2 linked regions of the Aminobacter aminovorans genome follow. The protein of the gene in region 2 binds, or shares a complex with, the protein of the main gene of each other region. Links are inferred from orthologs where the notes say so. Each region holds a gene or a part of one and is shown on either strand. Other genes may lie near its edges.

What was found.
Region 1: the proteins of dapF (region 2) and DY201_RS05665 are in contact, whole or in part, in a solved structure (PDB 5YGU), measured with the Escherichia coli proteins. The link is inferred for Aminobacter aminovorans from one-to-one orthologs.

The regions. Positions count from the first base shown.
Region 1 is NZ_UFSM01000001.1:1,166,097-1,169,322, reverse strand. What follows is about bases 273-3,182. They hold DY201_RS05665 (RNA pyrophosphohydrolase), read right to left. Parts: upstream 2,032-3,182; coding sequence 1,513-2,031; downstream 273-1,512. Other genes in these bases: DY201_RS05660 (divergent polysaccharide deacetylase family protein), read right to left, coding at 2,038-3,182; rnk (nucleoside diphosphate kinase regulator), read right to left, coding at 798-1,226; DY201_RS05675 (GreA/GreB family elongation factor), read right to left, coding at 273-692. Outside these bases: DY201_RS05680 (D-amino acid dehydrogenase), read right to left, coding at 1-45; more of DY201_RS05675, read right to left, coding at 150-272; more of DY201_RS05660, read right to left, coding at 3,183-3,192. UniProt on the Escherichia coli protein: Master regulator of 5'-end-dependent mRNA decay.
Region 2 is NZ_UFSM01000001.1:912,941-916,070, reverse strand. Bases 7-2,820 are described here. They hold dapF (diaminopimelate epimerase), read right to left. Parts: upstream 1,949-2,820; coding sequence 1,064-1,948; downstream 7-1,063. Other genes in these bases: DY201_RS04420 (AprI/Inh family metalloprotease inhibitor), read left to right, coding at 2,169-2,711; mtaB (tRNA (N(6)-L-threonylcarbamoyladenosine(37)-C(2))-methylthiotransferase MtaB), read right to left, coding at 7-1,064. Also shown: more of mtaB, read right to left, coding at 1-6; cell division protein ZapE, read left to right, coding at 2,829-3,130. UniProt on the Escherichia coli protein: Involved in the succinylase branch of the L-lysine biosynthesis and in the biosynthesis of the pentapeptide incorporated in the peptidoglycan moiety. Catalyzes the stereoinversion of LL-2,6-diaminopimelate (L,L-DAP) to meso-diaminopimelate (meso-DAP).

The sequences.
Region 1 (3,226 bases), 250 kb from region 2 along the record:
GGTCGTCACTCCGATGATCCCGCCGCCGACGACTATGACCTTCATTGCGCCCCCAGCTGCATGCCCTGAACCCGTCATTGGCTCCCGAGCGTGCGCATTCTCGAATTGCCGCTGCCTCGGACGCGGACCCGAGGCGCGGCAGTGGCGGCTCAGGCCGCCGAAGGGCCTGGATCATCGCCGTTCGTCGAGATGTGCCGGATTTTTCCCGGCACGCCAAGAGGTTGTGGCTCATCGGCGCTGAACACCAGCACTGGGAAGCGGCGTTCCGGCGGATTGGCCCGAACTTCCGGCGCAGCGATACCCGGCCGGGCCGCCTCTGGCTGGTAATGGATCTCTTCGACGCGGATGGTCTCGGTCGCGCCGCGGCCGCAGTCGACCGATATCGACTGGCCCTTGCGCAGGCCAAGCAGGGCGAGCCCGCGCGGCACGGTGATCGGGATGATCTGGCCGACCATGCCGTCCATCGGACCGTGCGCGACGATGCGGGTGTGGGGCGCACCACCGTCGACGCTGAAGGTGACGCGGCTGTTCAGCGTCACCACGTCGGCATCGGCCTCGTTCGAAAACACCACTTGGGCCGAAGCTAGCTTCAGGCGCAAAAGTGCCACCAGCGGGCCACCCGACCACGCCAGGCGGTCGAGCATCGTCTTGACGATGGCGAAATCCTTTGTCGTCAGCTGACATTTGGACATGGCTTTTCTCCGCAAGCACCGGCGTTTCCCGGCATGCAGCGCCGGGCGTCAAGGTGGACGCACAGGCGGGATTTCAGAATTGGGCTGGTTGAGGCTCGCGCGCCGTCAATTGGCGTCCGCCCGCGGCGCCTCTACGGCAACGATCTCGAGTTCGAGACGGCGCCCGTCGCGCGATGTCCAGGCAACTGACTGACCTTCGCGAAGACCGATCAGCGCTGCACCGACAGGCGTCAGGATCGAGACCTTGCCTTCGGCGATGTCGGCCTTCCCGGGATAGACCAGCGTCACCGTCTTGACCTCGCCATCGCCGCCACGGAACGTCACTGTCGAGCCCATGCGCACGACATTGGCCGGGATGCGGCTGAGCGGCTTGATCTTGGCGCGCTCCATTTCGGCGAGCAGTTCCTCGGCAATGCCCGGCAGGCGTTCGAGGCTGGATTCGGCGAGGCCGGTCAGCCTGGCATGGTCGTTTTCGCTCACCACGATCTCATGTTCGCGGCGCTGCTTGATGTTCTGGCGCAATGGATGCCTCACGGATTTTCGTCCAGCCGTCGCAATAGACGCGCACGACCGGTCCGTCCGCACAGAAGCGGACGTGCCCAAATGTTCAGACCGTTCCGCTATGCGGCCCGGTTCTCATGAATAATGCGTTGAAGAATTGGCCCCTGGGGCTCGGACGTCGCAAAGCGACCGAGCCGGGGCTAGAATCCCGCGATGGGGCAGACCCGGAACAAGGCAAAACTGCCAATATGAGCGTAAGTGCACATGGCTGGAGGGTCGCCGACCCCGCCCTGCTTGTCAAGGGCGGCCAGATGGAGAGCTATCCGGCCAAGTGCCTGAACGCCGCGACAACCTCGTCATAGACCTTGCGCTTAAACGGCACGATCAGCTCGGGCAGATTGAACATCGGCTTCCATGCCCAGCGGTCGAATTCGGCCGAGTGACCGCCCGGAGGCGGGTTTATGGCGATCTCGTTTTCCTCGCCCTCGAAACGGAAGGCGAACCACTTCTGCGTCTGGCCACGATATTTGCCCTTGAAGGCAATACCGAGCAGATGCGGCGGCAGGTCGTAATTGATCCAGTCGGGCGCCTCGGCGAGCAGGCTGACACTGCGCATGCCGGTCTCTTCGTAAAGCTCGCGTATGGCCGCCGGATAGGGATCCTCGCCCTTGTCGATGCCGCCTTGCGGCATCTGCCACAGTTGGTCGGTATCGGAAAGCTCGCTGTCCGGCTCGGCGATGCGGCGTCCCGCCCACACCATCCCCCTGGCATTCAGCACCATGATGCCGACACAAGGACGGTAAGGAAGGTCTTCGGGCGCGATCTTGGTCTTCGACATCAATTCCTATCCTCGTTCGGGGTCACTCGCGACGGCCGAGATCGGCACGATCTCGATGCCGCGCTTGCGTGCCTCGCTTGCCCACGAGGCAACGGCATCGACAGTGACGTCGAATGCATTGCCTGTACCGATGGCAAAACCCTTGGCACGCGCCGTCCGCTCCAACTCGTCGAGCTTGTCGAGGATCGCGCCGCGATCCTGCACGCCGTCGATGATCGCATCGCCCGCGGCAAAGGGCACGCCGTTCTTCAGCGCCGTCTCGGGCGCCAGGCTGCGTGCCGAAGAGCCATCGTCGACATAGCCGATGCCACGCTTGCCCAGTTCGGCCATCATCACGCCCATCGCCTCCGGGCTCGTCGAGAAGCGCGCGCCCATGTAGTTCATGACGGCGGTGTAATTGGTCGTCCGCGACAGCGTCCAGCGCAGGTTCTTGAGGATTTCCTCGGCACCGGCCTCGACGGTCAGTGTATTGCGCCCTGGATTGACATTGGGAAAGTCGAACGGCTCGAGCGGCACCTGCATGACGATCTCATGGCCCTCGCGGCGCGCCGCCTGCATCCAGCGGCCCAGGCTGTTGCCTTGCGGTGCGAAGCCGAGCGTGATCTCCGGCGGCAGCTTGCCGATCGCCGTCTGGGTTCCGGTCTGCGACAGGCCGAGCCCGCCGATCACGATCGCCACCCGCGCGCCGCGCGCGCCGGACCAGGCCCTGGCATAGACGTCGAACGGGCGGCGCCCGTCGGCTGCTCGTATCGGCAGCGGCCCGGCCGCGCTGTCCTCGATCAGCGCCTTTTCCGGCAAGTGGGCAATGCGCACATTCTGCCCGACAGCCGATGGATCGCGGACCACCACGGCACCACCCTCGCTCTCGGGTGGATTGACGCGAATGATCTGCGGGCCGCCGCTGGTCGGAGCAGGTGCCGGTTTCGGCCTGGCCACGGCTTGGGCAGGCGTGGCAACCACTTCGGGCGTCGCCACGGCAACGACTTCAGGTGTGCGAAACGGCTTCTGGCGGAGTGCTATCGAGGCCGAGGCCGCCACCAACACCACGACGCACAGGCCGGCAAGCAACGGGCGCTTGCGCAGCCAGGCGAAGCGCCTGCCTGCCGGACGGCGCGGCGCCTGTCCGAGCGGACGGTCGATTTCCTTTTCGATCTGCACCAAGCCGCCTTATGGCCGAAGCCAGCCTCCCCGAATC
Region 2 (3,130 bases):
CGGGCGGCGCGCTGCTTGACGATCTCGCGCCGGACCTGCGGCATGCGCGCGGCGGGCGTGCCCTCGCGCGGGCTGAACGGGAAAACGTGGAGATGGGTCAGACCGCACTCCTCGACGACACGGATCGAATTCTCGAACATCTCGTCGGTCTCGGTCGGGAAGCCGGCGATGATGTCGGCGCCGAAGACGATGTCGGGGCGAAGCTTGCGCACATCGGCGCAAAACTTGATCGACTGGTCGCGCAGGTGGCGGCGCTTCATGCGCTTCAGGATCATGTCGTCGCCCGACTGCAGCGACAGATGCAGATGCGGCATCAGCCGCGCCTCTGTGGCGACCGCCTCGAGCAGGTCCTCGTCGGCCTCGATCGAATCGATCGAGGACAGACGCAGGCGCTGCACATCAGGCACCTGGCGCAGGATGGTCTTGACCAGCTTGCCCAGACGCGGTGCGCCGGGCAGGTCGGCGCCATAGCTGGTCATGTCGACGCCCGACAGCACCACCTCGGCATAACCGTTGCCGGCGAGACGCTTGATCTGCTCGACCACCGCGCCCATCGGCACCGAGCGAGAATTGCCGCGGCCGTAAGGAATGATGCAGAAGGTGCAGCGATGGTCGCAACCGTTCTGGACCTGCACGAAGGCACGCGCGCGGCCCTCGATGGCATCGACCAGATGGCCAGCCGTCTCGCGCACGGAAAAGATGTCGTTGACGCGGGCCTTCTCGAAATCGTTGACGCCGAAGTCGGGCAGCGCCCGGTAGTTGTGCGCCTTGAGCTTTTCCTCGTTGCCGAGCACCAGGTCGACCTCGGCCATGCCGGCAAAGGCCGCAGGGTCGGTCTGGGCGGCGCAACCGGTAACGATGATGCGTGCGTCCGGGTTTTCGCGCCGCGCCTTGCGGATCGACTGCTTGGCCTGGCGCACAGCTTCGCTCGTCACCGCGCAGGTATTGAAGATGACCGCGCCACCCTTGAGTTCATCAAGGCCTGCGGCCTTGGCCTCGCGCTTCACCACCTCTGACTCATAGGTGTTGAGGCGGCAGCCGAAGGTAACGACGTCGACCGCCATCAGGCGACGTCCTGCTGGTCGCGGCGCCAGGCGCCGGTGGCCGGGTTGAAGCTGCCGGAGAATTCCCATTCGGCCGGGCCGGTCATGACGACGTGGTCGTCGGCGCGCCAGTCGATCTTCAGCGTCCCGCCGCTCGGCACGGTAACGGTCACGCTACGACCGGTGCGGCCGGTGCGCGCGGCGGAAACGGCGGCAGCACAGGTAGCCGAGCCGCAAGCCAACGTCAGGCCGGCGCCACGTTCCCAGGTGCGCAGGTTGAGCGTCTCGGTCGAGGTCACCTGGGCGATCGAGATGTTGGCGCGCTCGGGGAAGATCGGATGGTTTTCGAGCAGCGGACCGAAACGGTCGAGGTCGTAGGACCAGACGTCGTTGTCGACCCAGAAGATGGCGTGGGGATTACCCATCGAGGCAACCGATGGCGAATGCAGTACAGGCGCGTCGATCGGCCCGATCTGCAGCTCGATGGCGCGCGTGTCACGGAACTCCTCGGCAAGCGGAATGTCCTGCCAGCCAAAGCGCGGAATGCCCATGTCGACGGAAATCGACCCGTCCTCATGTTCTTCGGCATTTAGGATGCCGGCGATGGTCTCGAAGGTGAACACCTTCTGCCCGGTTTCGGCGGCAAGCGCCTGCACGACGCAGCGCGTGCCGTTGCCGCAGGCCTGGGCGTGGGTGCCGTCGGAATTGATGATCTCGATGTAGTTGACCGTACCCGGCGTGCGCGGGTCGTGGATCGCCATGATCTGGTCGAACTTGGTCGCCGGATCGGCCGCCAGCGCAATCGCCGCGGCAGGCATAACGCGATCCGCGCGGCCGCGCATGTCGGCAACGATAATGTCGTTGCCGAGCCCGTTCATCTTGGCGAAAGGGGCCTCAATGGCCATGGTCGGTAAGTCTCGCGGCTGTTTGGGGCCTATATGGCGGAAACATCGCCGAATTACCAGTCTCGCGCCACGCTGGCCTATTGAGACAATTTTGCAACAATTTCATACGCAAACCCTATTTTAACCATATCAGGTTGAAATTCTGCCAACTTCGCCGCTTTAGAGGCGAACTGTCGATCGCGCGGGGGCGCCCCCAGAACTGCCCCACGGAGGGAATGCAATGGCTTTTTCGAAAACCGGCCTGCTGGCCGCATCGCTGGTGGCGCTTCTGGCGGCAGCCGGCTGTAACAGCACGCGCCTTTCCTCGATGGACACCCAGCCGGCCCCGCTGCCTGCGGCACCCGCCGGCACGGTGACCAGTGGCCAGCTGCCGCCACCCTCGGCACCGGGTGCCGCTGGCGCCTCGCAGTTCCCGGCCGCCCCGGCACAGACCCAGGTCGCAGCCCTGCCCGCCGACGGTGGTGCTGCCGCCGCCAACGCACCCGACATCACCGCAACCAGCGTGGCTGGCGTGTGGAGCGCTTCGGTTTCCGGCCAGAGCTGCAAAGTGGCGACGCCGCAGACCAAGTTCGGCCAGGGCTTCCGTGCCGGCCCGCTGCGCTGCCCGGCACCGATAGACGGCGTCAAATCATGGAACGTCGCCGGCAAGCAGCTGACCCTGTTCGATGAAGCCGGCTCGCCGCTGGCCAGGCTCTATCAGTCGGGCGAAGGCCGCTTCGACGGCCAGACCTCCAACGGCCTGCCGATTTCGCTCAACCGCTAAGGCATGACGCCGAAGATCGGATTCGATTTCGCGACCGGATCATGCATAGGTTTTTGCGCGTCCGCTCGGACGCGCGGCAACAAACATCAGACGTTCGTATTCGTGCCAGAGTGAGCCATGCACCTGCGTGACGGCCTACAGACCCATGTGACCGTCAGGCAGCGTTACGACCATCTGGTCGAGCTGGGCAACATCCGCCACGACCCGGCGCAGCTTAAGATCGTTGCAGCGCTGGACAAGCTTATCGACGAGATTTCCGACAAGAGGCTGGCGCGCAAGTCGAGCGCGTTGGGCTGGCTTTTTGCCAGACGCAAGCCGCAGCACGAGCACGTCAAGGGGCTCTACGTCCATGGCGGCGTCGGCCGTGGCAAGACCATGCTGATGGACATGTTCTTCGAGCTGGTGCCGGTCAAGCACAA